One region of the Streptomyces sp. NPDC007095 genome, then DNA from elsewhere that is predicted to be linked to it. Evidence: riboswitches for the same ligand, from Rfam matches in the RefSeq annotation. Region 1 holds a riboswitch; the other holds the start of a gene.
What was found. A riboswitch is a leader RNA that binds a small molecule or an ion and turns the genes downstream of it on or off. The one in region 1 is predicted to bind S-adenosylmethionine.

Region 1 (7,549 bases):
CCTTCGGCGATCATGTCGACGTACTCACCGGTCGCGGCGTTCAGGCCGTGGCCGACGGGCAGGTTGCGCACCTTCTCGACGATGACGCCACCCTCGAGACCACCGTTGACGGCGATCTGCTTGAGCGGGGCCTCCAGGGCGAGTCGCACGGCGTTGGCGCCGGTCGCCTCGTCACCCGAGAGCTCGAGCTTCTCGAAGACCGAGGAGGCCTGGATGAGGGCCACGCCGCCACCGGCGACGATGCCCTCCTCGACGGCCGCCTTCGCGTTGCGAACGGCGTCCTCGATGCGGTGCTTGCGCTCCTTGAGCTCGACCTCGGTGGCGGCACCGGCCTTGATGACGGCCACGCCGCCGGCCAGCTTCGCCAGGCGCTCCTGGAGCTTCTCGCGGTCGTAGTCCGAGTCGGAGTTCTCGATCTCGGCACGGATCTGGTTGACCCGGCCCTGGACCTGGTCGGCGGAGCCGGAGCCGTCCACGATCGTGGTCTCGTCCTTGGTGATGACGACCTTGCGGGCACGGCCCAGCAGGTCCAGACCCGCGTTCTCCAGCTTGAGGCCGACCTCCTCGGAGATGACCTCGCCGCCCGTGAGGATGGCGATGTCGCCGAGCATGGCCTTGCGGCGGTCACCGAAGCCCGGAGCCTTGACGGCGACGGACTTGAAGGTGCCACGGATCTTGTTGACGACCAGGGTCGACAGGGCCTCGCCCTCGACGTCCTCGGCGATGATCAGCAGCGGCTTGCCGGACTGCATGACCTTCTCGAGGAGCGGCAGCAGGTCCTTGACGTTGCTGATCTTCGAGTTGGCGATCAGGATGTACGGGTCGTCGAGGACGGCCTCCATACGCTCCATGTCGGTGGCGAAGTACGCCGAGATGTAGCCCTTGTCGAAGCGCATACCCTCGGTGAGCTCAAGCTCCAGACCGAAGGTCTGGGACTCCTCGACGGTGATGACGCCTTCCTTGCCGACCTTGTCCATCGCCTCGGCGATGAGCTCGCCGATCTGGGTGTCGGCGGCGGAGATGGAGGCCGTGGAGGCGATCTGCTCCTTGGTCTCGACATCCTTGGCCTGCTCAAGGAGGGCACCGGAGACGGCCTCGACGGCCTTCTCGATACCGCGCTTGAGAGCCATCGGGTTGGCGCCGGCGGCTACGTTGCGCAGGCCCTCACGGACGAGAGCCTGGGCGAGAACGGTCGCGGTGGTCGTACCGTCACCGGCGACGTCGTCCGTCTTCTTGGCGACTTCCTTGACCAGCTCGGCGCCGATCTTCTCGTACGGGTCCTCGAGCTCGATCTCCTTGGCGATGGAAACACCATCGTTGGTGATCGTGGGGGCGCCCCACTTCTTCTCGAGGACGACGTTGCGGCCCTTGGGGCCAAGGGTGACCTTGACGGCGTCGGCGAGCTGGTTCATCCCGCGCTCGAGACCGCGCCGTGCCTCCTCGTCGAACGCGATGATCTTGGCCATGTGAAGTGGTCCTCCCGGACTGGGGTGGATTGCTCCGGACCGCGCTGGCGCCCGCGACGGACGGCCTGCCTGCCCCGTGGTTCCTTGCACCACCTGGCCTGCGGGCCTCACCGACCCGGTCCTTCGTTATCACTCTCACCTTCAGAGTGCTAACGCCAATGATTAGCACTCGCCCCTGCCGAGTGCAAGCGACTTCCCTTGATCCGCAGGTGAGAAGGGGCGCGCAACCCGCGCGTCGCGCCGGTGCGCGAGCGGGCCCGCGGCGACGGACGGACAGCCACGCCGGCGGACAGACAGTCACATCTACGGACAGACAGACCGAAGGGCTCGCACCCCATGGGATACGAGCCCTTCGTCACGTCGAACAGTCAGTCGGCGCGTGCTTCAGCCGGTCGCGAGCCGGACCATGTCCGCCTGCGGCCCTTTCTGGCCCTGCGAGATCTCGAAATCGACCCGCTGCCCCTCTTCCAGGGTGCGGTAGCCGTCCATCTGAATCGCGCTGTAGTGGACGAATACATCCGCACCACCGTCGACCGCGATGAAGCCGTACCCCTTCTCCGCGTTGAACCACTTGACGGTGCCCTGAGCCATGCCTAACTCCCCTATTACTGGCCCTTGCACAGGACCGCACTTCGCGGACCCGGGTCAGACCTCACCCCCCAACGGTTGGGGGTGTGCGCCGGAACGCGTCGACCGCGGCTGAATGTATCTGTCCAACTGCCGTCTGCAACAGGTCAATCGGACGAGAATTCCGGGCATGACCGATCGGGAATATGGGGAGAATTTGCGAAGATTCAGGGCAAGTCGGGCCCCATAAATGCCGTATAAGGCTCAAAAGTGCGGGACACTTTGGCTACTTCTTGCCGGACTTCGGGCGCGAACTCATATGCACCCGGCATGCAAAGTGGAGCGGCTTCCCCAACTGTACCGCGCTCAACCATACAGAATTGCCCCCTCCGCTTCTCTCACGGAGGGGGCAATTCGATGAACTCTCGGTAATTGGCATTACCAAGGGTAACAATCTCACCCTGGGTAACGGCCTTCGAGGTGGTCAGCCACCGGCGACGGCAGGAATGATCGAGACGCCCGCGCCGTCCGGCGTCGCCGTCTCCAGCCCCTGCTCGAAGCGGACGTCGTCATCGTTCACGTAGACGTTGACGAACCGGCGCAGCTTGCCCTGGTCGTCGAGAACGCGGGCGGAGATGCCGGCGTGGTTCTTCTCCAGATCGGCGATGACCTCGCCGAGGGTCCCACCCTCGGCCGTCACCTCGGCCTGACCACCGGTGTAGGTGCGCAGGATGGTGGGGATGCGGACGGAAACGCTCATTCTTGTGACCTCCGGTCGGGTAAGGGCTTTCAGGGGCGCGGGGCGTTGCTGAATACGCTGCTCCGCCACATGGGCGCGACCAGCCCCCGCCGGCCCGCAGACGAACAACGACGCTTACGCGAGCCCGGCTTCCCGGAAGGACTCGAGGCTGGGGCGAATCGTCGCGGTGAGCCCGGTACCGGCCACCGCATCCAGCGTCTTCAGACCATCACCGGTGTTCAGAACGACGGTGGTCAGCGTCGGGTCCAGCAGCCCGTTCTCGATCAGCTTCTTCGTCACGCCCACCGTCACACCGCCGGCGGTCTCCGCGAAGATGCCCTCCGTGCGAGCGAGCAGCTTGATCGCGTCCACGACCTGCTCGTCGTTCACGTCCTCCACGGCCCCGCCCGTGCGCCGCGCGATGTCCAGCACGTACGGCCCGTCCGCCGGGTTGCCGATCGCCAGCGACTTGGCGATGGTGTTCGGCTTCTGGGGCCGTACGACGTCGTGGCCGGCCTTGTAGGCGACGGACACCGGCGAGCAGCCCTCGGCCTGGGCGCCGAAGATCTTGTACGGCTTGTCCTCGACCAGCCCGAGCTTGATCAGCTCCTGAAGACCCTTGTCGATCTTCGTGAGCTGGGAGCCGGAGGCGATGGGCACCACGAGCTGGTCGGGGAGCTTCCACCCCAGCTGCTCGCAGATCTCGTACGCCAGGGTCTTGGAACCCTCCGCGTAGTACGGCCGCAGGTTGACGTTGACGAAGCCCCAGCCCTCGCCGGCCGGGTCGCCGATCAGCTCGGAGCAGAAGCGGTTCACGTCGTCGTAGTTGCCCTCGATGCCGACGAGCTCGCCGCCGTAGATCGCGGCCATGACGACCTTGCCCTGCTCCAGGTCGTGCGGGATGAACACGCAGGAGCGGAAGCCGGCGCGGGCGGCGGCGGCACCCACGGCGCCGGCGAGGTTGCCGGTGGAGGAGCAGGAGAGAGTGGTGAAGTTGAAGGCACGCGCCGCCTCGATGGCCTGCGCCACGACGCGGTCCTTGAAGGAGTGCGTCGGGTTGCCGGAGTCGTCCTTGACGAAGAGCTTGCCGGCCTCGACACCCAGCTCGCGGGCGAGGTTGTCGGCCTTGACGAGCTTGGTCCAGCCGGGGTTGATGTTCGGCTTGTCGGCGACGTCGGCCGGGACGGGCAGCAGCGGCGCGTAGCGCCAGATGTTCGCGGGGCCCGCTTCGATGCGCGCCCGGAGCTCTTCGGTTTCGTAGGCCGAGAAGTCGTACGCGATCTCCAGCGGGCCGAAACACTCCTCGCAGGCGAAGACCGGGCCGAGCGGCACGCGGTGCCCGCACTCGCGGCAGGAAAGCGCGGCGGCGGGTCCGAGATCCACACCGACTACGGTGGTGGTGTCGCCCGCGACAGGGTTCGTGGTGCTTGCAACAGTCTGCGCAGCCATGGAGGCGAGGCCCTTTCTCCTCATCTTCCTCACGACGCACTTCGCCGTGAGACGGATTTGGCACCTTCCCTAGCCGGGAGCCTCGCCACATCAATGTGACAGGAACCAGCTGGAGGGTTGCCGGGGCTTCATCGGGCCGTATCCCTCTGCCCCTCTGGATGAGCGGTATTCGGTTGTGTCGTGCGGGTGGTGCGGTGGTCCGCAAATGATCTACGACATGCGATGGTCATCCGCGTTGTTCAAGACTGTAACCGAAGGCCAGGACAGTTGAGATAGTCGTCCGAACCGCGAGATGGATCACACCGTGAGACACCGGGTGATCAGACAGTGAGGAGCCGCAGACTGTGCTGAAGGAAACTGAGCGCTGGCTGAGCAATCGCTCCTGGTCCGTGACCGATCGCCCGCTCCACAGACTCATGTCCGCCAAACGGGCCACGGGCTCCTCGGTGAGCGTCGTCCTGCCGGCGCTGAACGAGGAGGAGACGGTCGGCGAGATCGTCGCCATCATCCGCCACGACCTGATGCAGCAGGTCCCCCTCGTCGACGAGATCGTCGTCATCGACTCGGGTTCGACCGACCGCACCTCGGAGGTGGCCGCCGCGGCGGGCGCGCGCGTGGTGCACCGGGACGAGATCCTGCCGCGCATCCCGACCGTGCCCGGCAAGGGCGAGGTGCTGTGGCGTTCCCTCCTCGTGACGAGCGGGGACATCATCTGTTTCATCGACGCGGATCTGAAGGAGTTCTCCTCGGACTTCGTCTCCGGGATCGTGGGGCCGCTGCTCACCGAGCCCGGTGTGGACCTCGTCAAGGCGATGTACGACCGTCCGCTCGGCGGTGCGGCGGGGCAGGGCGGCCGGGTCACCGAACTCATGGCCCGCCCCCTCCTCAACATGCACTGGCCGCAGCTGGCCGGCTTCGTGCAGCCGCTCGGCGGGGAGTACGCGGCCCGCCGTTCGCTGCTCGAACAGCTCCCCTTCCCCGTCGGGTACGGGATCGAGCTGGGCATGCTGGTCGACGCCCTGCACCTGGTGGGCCTGGACGCGCTCGCCCAGGTCGACGTGGGCGTGCGCAAGCACCGCCACCAGGACGGGCAGGCGCTGGGCCGGATGTCCGCCGCGATCTACCGCACGGCCCAGCTCCGGCTGGCCCGCGGCCACCTGATCCGCCCGGCCCTCACCCAGTTCGAACGGAGCAGGGACGGTTTCGAGCCGCGGACGTACTCGGTGGACACGGAGGAACGTCCGCCGATGGTCGAAATCTCCGAGTACCAGAAACGAAGGGCGGCGTAGCAGCGCCCCTGCGAGGGGCGCGGGAACTGCGCGCTCAGCCCCCACCGGCCGGAAGATCACATACGACCCCTCATATGGCCAACGGGAACGTTTGAGCGTTTCCACGCGGGGCTAAGTTTCGAGGCATGGCTTCAACGCAAGGCGCCCACAACATCCTCGTCGCATCCAACCGCGGCCCGGTCACCTACGAGGTCCAGGAGGACGGCTCGCTGCGCGCCAGGCGCGGTGGCGGCGGGCTGGTCTCGGGCCTCTCCGCGATCGGGCCGGACGCGGGGGCCCTGTGGGTGTGCTCGGCGCTCGGCGACGGCGACCGCGAGGCGGTCCGGCGCGGGGTCGCCGAGGACGGCGTACGGATGCTGGACATCGACGCCGACGTGCACGCGGACGCGTACAACGGCATCGCGAACTCCGTGCTGTGGTTCGTCCACCACATGCTGTACCAGACCCCGCTGGAGCCGGTCTTCGACGCGGAGTTCCGGCGCCAGTGGGCGTCGTACGAGGCGTACAACCGCGCTTTCGCCGAAGCTCTGGCCGCGGAGGCGGCGCAGGGCGCGGTGGTGAACGTCCAGGACTACCACCTGACCCTCGTCCCCGGGATGCTGCGCGAGCTCCGCCCCGACCTGCGGATCGGCCACTTCTCGCACACCCCCTGGGCGCCGGTCGACTACTTCCGGATGCTGCCCGACGACATCGCCGAACAGGTGCTGCGCGGCATGCTCGGCGCGGACCGGCTCGGCTTCCTCACCCAGCGCTGGGCGGACGCGTTCACCGCCTGCTGCGACGCGCTCGTCGGCGGGCTCGGCGACACCCGGATCGGTGTGCACGGGCTCGGCGCGGACGCGGACTTCCTGCGCAGGCGCTCGCACGAGGCGGACGTCGCGGACCGCATGGCCGCGCTGCGCGAAGAGATCGGCGAGGGCCGCAGGACGATCGTGCGGGTCGACCGGACCGAGCTGTCGAAGAACATCGTGCGGGGCCTGCTGGCGTACCGGCAGCTGCTGGAGGACCACCCGGAGTGGCGCGAGCGCGTCGTCCACGTGGCCTTCGCCTACCCCTCCCGCCAGGACCTGGCCGTCTACCGGGAATACACGGCCGAGGTGCAGCGCGTGGCGACCGAGATCAACGCCCGCTACGGCACACCGGGATGGACCCCGGTCGTCCTCCATGTCAAGGACGACTTCGCCCGCTCCCTGGCCGCGTACCGGCTCGCCGACGTCGCCCTCGTCAACCCCATCCGCGACGGCATGAACCTCGTCGCCAAGGAGGTGCCGGTCGTCTCCGACGAGGGATGCGTGCTGGTGCTCTCACGGGAGGCGGGGGCGTACGAGGAACTGGGCGAGGACGCGGTGGTGGTGAATCCGTACGACGTGGTCGGCACCGCGCGGGCGCTGGACGCGGCGCTGACCATGCCGCCGGGCGAGCGGGCGGAACGTACGAAGCGGTTGGCTGCCGCCGGGACGGCGTTGCCTCCGGCGCAGTGGTTTCTTGAGCAGTTGCGGGAGTTGGAGGGCTGAGTCGGGAGTCTGTCGGCTGCGGGTGCGCTGTGGCTGGTCGCGCCCACGCGGCGGAGCCGCACATGTCACGGCCCCGCGCCCCTTACGGGGCGCTGCAGTGCGCCGCCAGTCCCCTCAGCAGGCGTACGACTCCCGCCGGGCCGTCGACGACGAGGTCCGCGCGTTCGGCCAGTTCGGTGACTTCCGTACTGCCGCTGCACACCAGCAGGCCCGGGACGCCGTCCGAGCGGAGTTTGTCGACGGCGGCGAAGGCGGGGAGGTCCCCCAGGTCGTCGCCGGCGTACATGACGGCTTCGGCGCGGACCTCACGGACGTACTCCAGGAGGGCGACGCCCTTGTCCGTGCCCGGGGGACGGAGTTCGAGGACCATCCGACCGGGTTCGACGATCAGGCCATGGCGGGTGGCGAGGTCGGTGAGGGGTTCGCGCAGTGCCTCGAACGCGGCCTGGGGGTCCTCGGCGCGGCGGGTGTGGACGGCGACCGCGCGGCCCTTCTCCTCGATCCAGGTGCCGTGCCAGGCGCCGA
Region 2 (7,549 bases), on a different contig from region 1:
AGGGCGTAGCGGGCGGCGCGGCCGACGCGCTCGGCGAGGTGGGCGTGCGGGCCGGTCAGCGCGGCCCAGGCGGCGTTGTCCAGGATGTGGGGTGCCGCCGGGCTCTGCGGCGGGGTGGGTCGGGCAACGGTGGACATGGTGGAGTCGGACCTCCGGGAAGCGGTCAGGAGTTGTCGAGCGGCAGGCCGGGCGGGTTGATCCGCGAGGTGCTGACGGCCTCGTTGGAGAGGTTCCAGGCGGCGAGCCACTTGGCGTACTGCCCGTCCTTGATCAGGTGGTTGATCGCGTCGGCGACCGGCTTGGCCAGCCCGCTGTCCTTCTTCGCGGTGGCCGCGATCAGCCCCTGGAGGGTCGCGCCCGCGCCGGAGAACTTGCCCGCGTTGCGGGTCGGGTCGGGTGTCTTCGCCGTCTGGGTGACGTGGTACGAGATACCGGGGTTGGGCCCGAAGGAGGCGTCGATCTTCCCGCTGGACAGCGCCAGATAGGTGCTGTTGCTGTCCTGGAAGTACTTGACGTTGAGCTTCTTGCCCTCCTTCGCCAGCTTCGCCTTCCACTCGAGCAGGATCTTCTCCTGGTTGGTTCCCGCGCTCACGGAGACGGTCTTGCCGGCCAGGTTCTCGTAGTCGCCGGCGAAGTTCCAGGTGCTCTTCTTCAGCACCTCGAAGGCGAGGTTGTCCTGCCGGTAGGAGGCGAACTCGTACTTCTTCTTGCGTTCCTCGGTGTCCGTGACGTTGGAGAAGGCGACGTCGACCTTGCCGCTGTCGATGCCGACGAACAGGTTCTCCCAGGTCGAGTTCTTCACCTCCGCCTTCAGTCCGAGGACCGCGGCGACCAGTCGGCCGAGGTCGGGTTCGGCACCGGTGAGGGTCTTCTGGTCCTGGCCGACGTACGCCAGCGGCGGGAACCCGGCGGGCAGCGCGCCGACGCCGACGACCAGCTTGCCGCTCTTGGCGACCGACTTGGGCAGCTCGGCGCTGATGGACTTGACCTCGGACACCTTGAGGTCGGTCTGCCGCGCGGCGCCGTTGGAGAGCGCGCCCACGGTGACGGTGCCGGCGGCCGCGCTGTCGGAGGTGGTGGCCGCCTCGCTCTCGCCCCCGCACGCGGCGAGCCCTGCGGCGAGAGCGGCGACGGCGGTGGAGGCGGTGAGGCCACGGAGGAGTCTGCCGCGGAGGGTGAGGGTGCGCATGGCTGTCCTTGTCCGATGTTCGTGAGTGACGTGGGGTGAGGGAAGGCGTGGTGGATTCAGGCGAGATGGGTGCAGGGGCGGTGGGTGAAGGTGCGGTGAGGGAGGGAAGTTCAGAGGACCTTGCTCAGGAAGTCCCTGGTCCGCTCGTGTGCCGGGTGGTCCAACACCTCAGTGGGTGAGCCCTGTTCGACGACGCGGCCCTCGTCGAGGAAGACGATCCGGTCGGCCACCTCGCGGGCGAAGCCGATCTCGTGGGTCACGATGACGAGCGTGGTGCCGCTGGTGGCCAGGTCCTTGATGACGGCGAGCACCTCACCGACCAGCTCGGGGTCGAGGGCGGAGGTGGGTTCGTCGAAGAGGATGACTCCGGGCCGCAGCGCGAGGGCGCGGGCGATGGCGACCCGCTGCTGCTGGCCGCCCGACAACTGCCGTGGATAGGCGTCGGCCTTGTCGGCAAGACCCACGCGGTCGAGGAGGGTGCGCGCGAGTTCCCGGGCCTCGGGCCGCTTCAGCCGTCGGGTCGCCACCGGCGCGGCCGCCACGTTGTCCAGCACCGTCAGATGCGGGAACAGGTTGAAGTTCTGGAATACGAACCCGATCCGGCCGCGCTGGGCCAGGATCGCCCGCTCGGTCAGCTCCTTGAGCCTCCCCCGGCCTTCGGCCGGGGGGACCCCCATCTCGCTTCGCCCGCCGTGCCGGCGTACGCCGATCAGCTCGCCGTTCAGGCTGACATGGCCGATCTCGGGCTTCTCCAGGTGGTTGATCACCCTGAGGAGGGTGGACTTGCCGGAGCCGGACGGACCGAGGATCACGGTGACCTCTCCGGGCCGTACCGTCAACTCCACTCCGTTCAGTACGCGTTGGGTGCCGTACCACTTGTGCACATCGCGCACCTCGACGGCGGCCGGTCGGATCGCGAGCGTCTCGCCGGTCATATCGCCGCCTCCTTGCGGACCCGGGCCCGCAGGTCACGCAGACCGGCGCGAACCTTCTGCAACGGGGTCGGCGGGAGGGAGCGCAGCGCGCCGCGCGAGTAGTACCGCTCGACGTAGAACTGGACGACGGACACGACGCTCGTGAGGATCAGGTACCAGGCGGTGGCGACCAGCAGCAGCGGCACGATGTCGCCGGGGTAGGTGGAGCCCATGCTCTGCACCGAGCCGAAGAGGTCGAGCAGCGAGACGTAGAAGACCAGCGAGGTGCCCTTGATCAGGCCGATCAGCTGGTTGACGTAGTTCGGTGTGATGGAGCGCAGCGCCTGCGGGAACACGATCTTCCTGAACTGGTAGCCCTTGGGCAGACCGAGTGCGGAGGCCGCCTCGTGCTGGCCCTGGTCGACGGAGAGGATGCCGCCGCGGACCACTTCCGCCGCGTACGCCGCCTCGTTGAGGCTCAGTCCGACGACCGCGACGACCATGTCGGTGGCGAGCCGGGACTCGTCGAAGGTGAGGAAGGCGGGGCCGAAGGGGACACCGAGGCTCAGCGTCTTGTAGAGCGCGCTGAAGTTGTAGAGGAAGAGCAGGACGACGATGAGCGGCACCGAGCGGAACAGCCAGATGTAGACCCAGCTCACCGCGCGCAGCACGGGGCTCCTGGAGAGCCGGGCCAGGGCGAGCAGGATACCGCCGAGCAGGCCCAACACAGCGCTGTAGAGCGTCACTTCGAGGGTGATGAGCAGGCCGTCGAGGATCGTGGGACGCAGGAACCAGTACTGGAACCTGTCCCACTGGAAGAAGGGGTTGGTCGCCAGCCCGTGGACGGTCTGGGCGACCACGACGAGCACGATCGCCGAGGCGATCCAGCGGCCGGGGTGGCGCAGGGGCAGCACGCGCTGTGCCGCGGCCGGGCGGGGCTCCGTCGTGCTCAACGGCACGGCGGAGCCCAGGGATTCACTCATGGAGGGCTCCAACGAATGCGGACACACCGCCGCGGCCCGTACGACGGCGGTGCGCGCGGGGACAGACGGATGTCAGGGGGTACGGAGGGGGAGGCTCACCGACAGCGCACCAACAGGGTGGCGGGCGAGGGATGTTGAGCCGTGCGGACGTTCAACGTCGCGGAAGGCGGAAGCGGTCAGCCCTGACAGAGACAGCGGGCGCCGCGGGAGGTACAACACAGTGCGGTGGCGGGGCAGCCGTGGCGCCGCGAAGCGGTCGTCCCGTCAGCTGCGTACATCGCGTTCACCGTCACCATTCCGCCCCGCTGGGCCTCGAACGCACCGGAGTCGATCCGGTCCGATGCGGCGTAAGTTAGGCATGGCCCCAAACGAATGTCAACGCGCACCGGCCGGAATGACCACGTGGTGAGACCGCGCATATGCCTTCTTGACGGCTCCGCGGACCGGACCGAGACTGACGGGGACGGTCACGATTGTCAGCGCCCGTCGTGCGGGTTTCTCCCGTTCGACGCGGTTATCGGCCCCGGCCCGCTGACAGGCAACCCTTCCACCGCGACGGGGTGCCCCGGGTGACGACCGGGTTCCGCCGGTGCGGCGGGACAAGCGTGGTCTCGCCTCTCGCGAGCCCCGGACACGGGAGCGATGGGAATGGCCAGGAGGAGCACGAACGGTCTGACCAGGCGCCTGCACATCGATCTGCAGCGGGTCTCCAGCGCGTACTAGTCCAGGCGGTCCGTCCAGCGCGTACTGATCCATGCGGTCCGTCCGGTCGGGCACGTCCCACGATCCGGACGGGACCGTACGTCAGCGCAGTCACTCCGTTCCGCCACCGCCGCCCAACGGGCCGTGGGGGCTTCGACGTTCCCTGGAGAGTCATGCCCAAGACAGTCTCGCTCGCCGCGCCTCGCCCCCACCGCATCCGCAGCCGCATCGGCGTCGGCCTGGCCGGCGGTTTCTACCCGGCGCCGCACCGCTATCAGCTGTACCTCACCGAGGGCTGTCCGCGTTCGCTGCGCATCTCGGTCACCCTGGAGCTGCTCGGTCTCCACGACTCGGTCGCCACCACGCTGCTGACGCTTCCCGCCGAGACACCCGACGCGTTCGCCGCACTGCGCGGCGCGTACGAGGCCACCTGGCACCACTACGACGGTCCGCTCACCGCGCCCGCGCTGTGCGACCGTTGGAGCGGACGGATCGTGAGCAACCACACGCCCGACATCCTGCGTGACCTCGCCGGGCTGCCGGTCCGCCAGAACGACGCCCGCCTCCCCCGGCTGAACCCACCGGCCCTCACCGCGGACATCGACGCCCTGCGCGAACTCCTCGACCGGGACGTCACCCCCACCGCCCCGCCGCTCGCGCGCACGACGACACTCCAGTCACTGGACCGGCAACTCGCCCCGCAGACCTACGCGTTGGGCGACGAGCTGACGGCCGCGGACGTCGACCTCTGGGTGGCCCTGACCCGACTCGACCCGACGGAGTCCCTCGCCCCGTACGGTCGGCTCCGGGACTACGTACGTCGGCTCGACGCCCACCCTGCCTTCCACGGCAAGGTGCGCTGAGCGCGTACGCCAAGGTCGCCGGAGCCGGTAGGGCCGCAGGGCCCGGGCCCCGGCGCCGCGTCGGCTCAGGCCTTGGCGCGGGTGAAGACGAGCGTGCCGGTGACGGTCGTCAGGCCGCGGATCATGCCCATCTGGTTCCAGCCCATGTCGAACTGGTCGCGGTCCACGGTGAACTCCGCGGTGAGCGTGACGCTGTCGGCGCTCGCCCCGGTCACGCGGCCGGTGACGGGCTGCGGCCGGCTGATGCCGCGCACGGTCAGCTGCCCGTTGATCTCCACGGTGTCGTCCTGGCCGAGGACGGCGTCGCGGACGGCGAAGGTGATCGTGGGGTGGCGGTCGGCGTCGAAGAGGTCGGCGGAGCGGAGGTGCTTGTCCCGCTTGGCGTTCTTCGTGTCCAGGGACGCGACGTCCAGGGTGATGGTGCCGCGGGCGGTCCCGTCGGGCTGCACCTCGCCCTCTCCGGTGACTCCGGTGAAGGTGCCCTTCACGGTGACCATGCCCCACATCGTCTTGTGCTTGATGGCGACGACGGTACGGGCGGGGTCGAGCTGCCACAGGCCGGTTTGGACGGCGACGGTCATGAGAGTTCTCCAGACGGTTACGGACGGTGCACAGGGGTGCGCGACGCACGGGGCGCGCGGCACACGGGGACTGTGGGGACAACGCGGTCATCCAAATTTGGATGACTCCACGCTAGCCGGTTCTTCAAATTTGGACAACCGGTAGACTGGGACACTATGGCTGACCCTTCCGCCCCCGCTGACCTGCCCGAACACGAGCCGTCGGGTGACAGTGAGCTGCTGCCCGCCCCGCTGCGGGCCTGGATGCGTCTCCTGGCGGCGGCCGGGGCGATCGAGCAGCAGCTGCGCGCCCGCGTCAAGGACACCCTCGACGTCTCGCACGACGAGTTCCTGGTGCTGTGCCTGCTGGCCGACCAGCCCGGGTCCAGCCTGCGGATGACCCAGATCGCGGAACTGCTGGGCCGCCCCAAGACGCGGCTGACCTATCAGGTGGCGTGTCTGCAGCACGCGGGACTGATCACACGGCGGTCGGCGTGCAGCGACCGGCGCGGTATCGAGGTGGTCCTCACGGACAAGGCGCGGCGGCTGCTGCGCGAGTCCACGGGGCCGCTGGCCGACGCCGTCTCGCAGGCCATCGCACAGACGGCCTGCGCGCAGCGGTACGAGGCACTGCACGACTTGCTGCCACCCTCGCCCCGTCCCGGTGCGGACTCCGGGCAGGTCGAGGGTGGCGATGCGGCCCCTGAGGGGCCGAGGAAGTAGCCCCTTCAGGGCCGGGCAGGCCTACGAGTGCGCGGAGTTGGACGCCGGGCGGCACGAACGCCGGGCATCGGGGGGCCAACCGACGGATGCCGGGGGCGGACCGGCGGATGCCTGGGAGGCAGACCGACGGATGCCGGGGGCGGACCGGCGGATGCCTGGGAGGCAGACCGACGGATGCCTGGGAGGCAGACCGACGGATGCCGGGGGCGAAACGGCGGATCAGAACCCGGGGAAGACGCGTCGCAGGTCGTCGAGGGTGAGGGCGTCACCCTTGAGGGTCACCTCGGCCGGGGTGTGGTCGGCGGCATGGCGGCCGGTGACGAGCCGCAGCCACCACTCGGCCGGTGCGCTCAGGACGGCGTCGGGCTCGACGGGCTCGTCGGTGAGCACGACCGAGTCGACCAGGTCGAGCCCGAACGCGCGCCGCGGAGCGGTGGTGTGGACCGCGAGGCGAACCTGCCGTCCACCGAGCGCCTCGACCTTGCCGAGGAAGCCTATGAGCAGTCCGGCCTGGTCGAGGAGCGGCTCGACCGCGGCGGGCGCCAGGACCGCCGTACGGTCGAAGGCCACCTCCACGTCCCAGGTGTGGTGGGTGAACTCACCGAGCCGCAGACCCGCCACCGTCGCGACGTCCACGGGCGCGGGCAGGAAGCCGAGGTCGACCCGGAGTTCGGCACGGGCCCGCGGGTCGAGAGCCTCGTACCCACGCACCAGCGCCTCGTTGGCGGTCACGAAGCTCTCGGCGCGCTCGACCGGGGACATCGCGTCCCAGCGCGCCCACACCGACGTGTTGAAGTCGCCGCCCTTGGGCCCGGTTCCGTTCAGCGCGCCCTCCAGGGAGGCCAGGCCGATCTCCGCGCCGCTGCCCAGGTGGCCGAGGACCTGGGACACGTCCCACTCAGTCGCCCCGGACGGCCGGGTGAGGTCGGCGGTGGCGAGCCCGTGCACCACGGCGGTCAGGTAGTCGTGTCCGCCGCGCAGGGCGTCGATGGTCTGGTCGGCAAGGTCGTTCATGTCTCGACTCCGTTGAGGTGAAAGCGGTTTGTGTCGGTGTGGATGGTTCAAGGGTTCACACCGCGGTCTGGAAGGACCGCTTGGAGAAGCCCATCATGAAACCATCGACGGTGGTGCGCACCGTCCGGTCGGCGCTCGGGGCGGCGCCCAGCGTGACGAACAGCGGGATGTAGTGGTCGACCGTCGGATGGGCGTACGGCATACCGGGCGCCCTGGTCCGGAAGGCCGCGAGTTCGTCGACGTCCCCGCGGGCGAGCGCGTCGGCGACCCAGGCGTCGAAGTCCGAGGACCAGCCCGGCACTTCGCCCTGCGTCAGCATCTCGCGGGTGATGAAGGGCAGTCCGTGCGTCATGAACCCCGAGCCGATCACGAGGACCCCCTCCTCCCGCAACGGGCCGAGCCGGGCGCCGAGTTCGAGGAGCCGGACGGGGTCATGGGTGGGCATGCTGAGCTGGAGCACCGGGATGTCACCCAAGGGGTACATGGCCATCAGCGGCACCCAGGCGCCGTGGTCGAGGCCGCGGGAGGGCTGCTGGTACAGCGACTCACCGTCCGGCATGGTCCCGGCCACGCGGTGCGCGAGGGCGGTCGCGTCGGGAGT

Region 2: linked by a shared signal. The riboswitch ahead of ABZ656_RS31555 (putative leader peptide) and the one ahead of thrC (threonine synthase) in region 1 are both predicted to bind S-adenosylmethionine.

What each region holds. Positions count from the first base shown of each region.
Region 1 is NZ_JBEYFS010000042.1:5,468-13,016, reverse strand. It holds gene groL (chaperonin GroEL) at 1-1,466, opposite strand, end outside; gene ABZ656_RS16775 (cold-shock protein) at 1,851-2,057, opposite strand; gene ABZ656_RS16770 (MoaD/ThiS family protein) at 2,518-2,793, opposite strand; gene thrC (threonine synthase) at 2,908-4,221, opposite strand; SAM riboswitch class I at 4,239-4,386, opposite strand; gene ABZ656_RS16760 (glucosyl-3-phosphoglycerate synthase) at 4,566-5,510, shown strand; gene ABZ656_RS16755 (trehalose-6-phosphate synthase) at 5,636-7,024, shown strand; gene otsB (trehalose-phosphatase) at 7,107-7,549, opposite strand, start outside.
Region 2 is NZ_JBEYFS010000108.1:15,807-23,355, reverse strand. It holds gene ABZ656_RS31575 (GNAT family N-acetyltransferase) at 1-137, opposite strand, end outside; gene ABZ656_RS31570 (ABC transporter substrate-binding protein) at 164-1,189, opposite strand; gene ABZ656_RS31565 (amino acid ABC transporter ATP-binding protein) at 1,300-2,124, opposite strand; gene ABZ656_RS31560 (amino acid ABC transporter permease) at 2,121-3,086, opposite strand; SAM riboswitch class IV at 3,552-3,698, shown strand; gene ABZ656_RS31555 (putative leader peptide) at 3,729-3,809, shown strand; gene ABZ656_RS31550 (glutathione S-transferase C-terminal domain-containing protein) at 3,962-4,651, shown strand; gene ABZ656_RS31545 (YceI family protein) at 4,717-5,232, opposite strand; gene ABZ656_RS31540 (MarR family transcriptional regulator) at 5,389-5,934, shown strand; gene ABZ656_RS31535 (maleylpyruvate isomerase family mycothiol-dependent enzyme) at 6,154-6,948, opposite strand; gene ABZ656_RS31530 (class III extradiol ring-cleavage dioxygenase) at 7,004-7,549, opposite strand, start outside.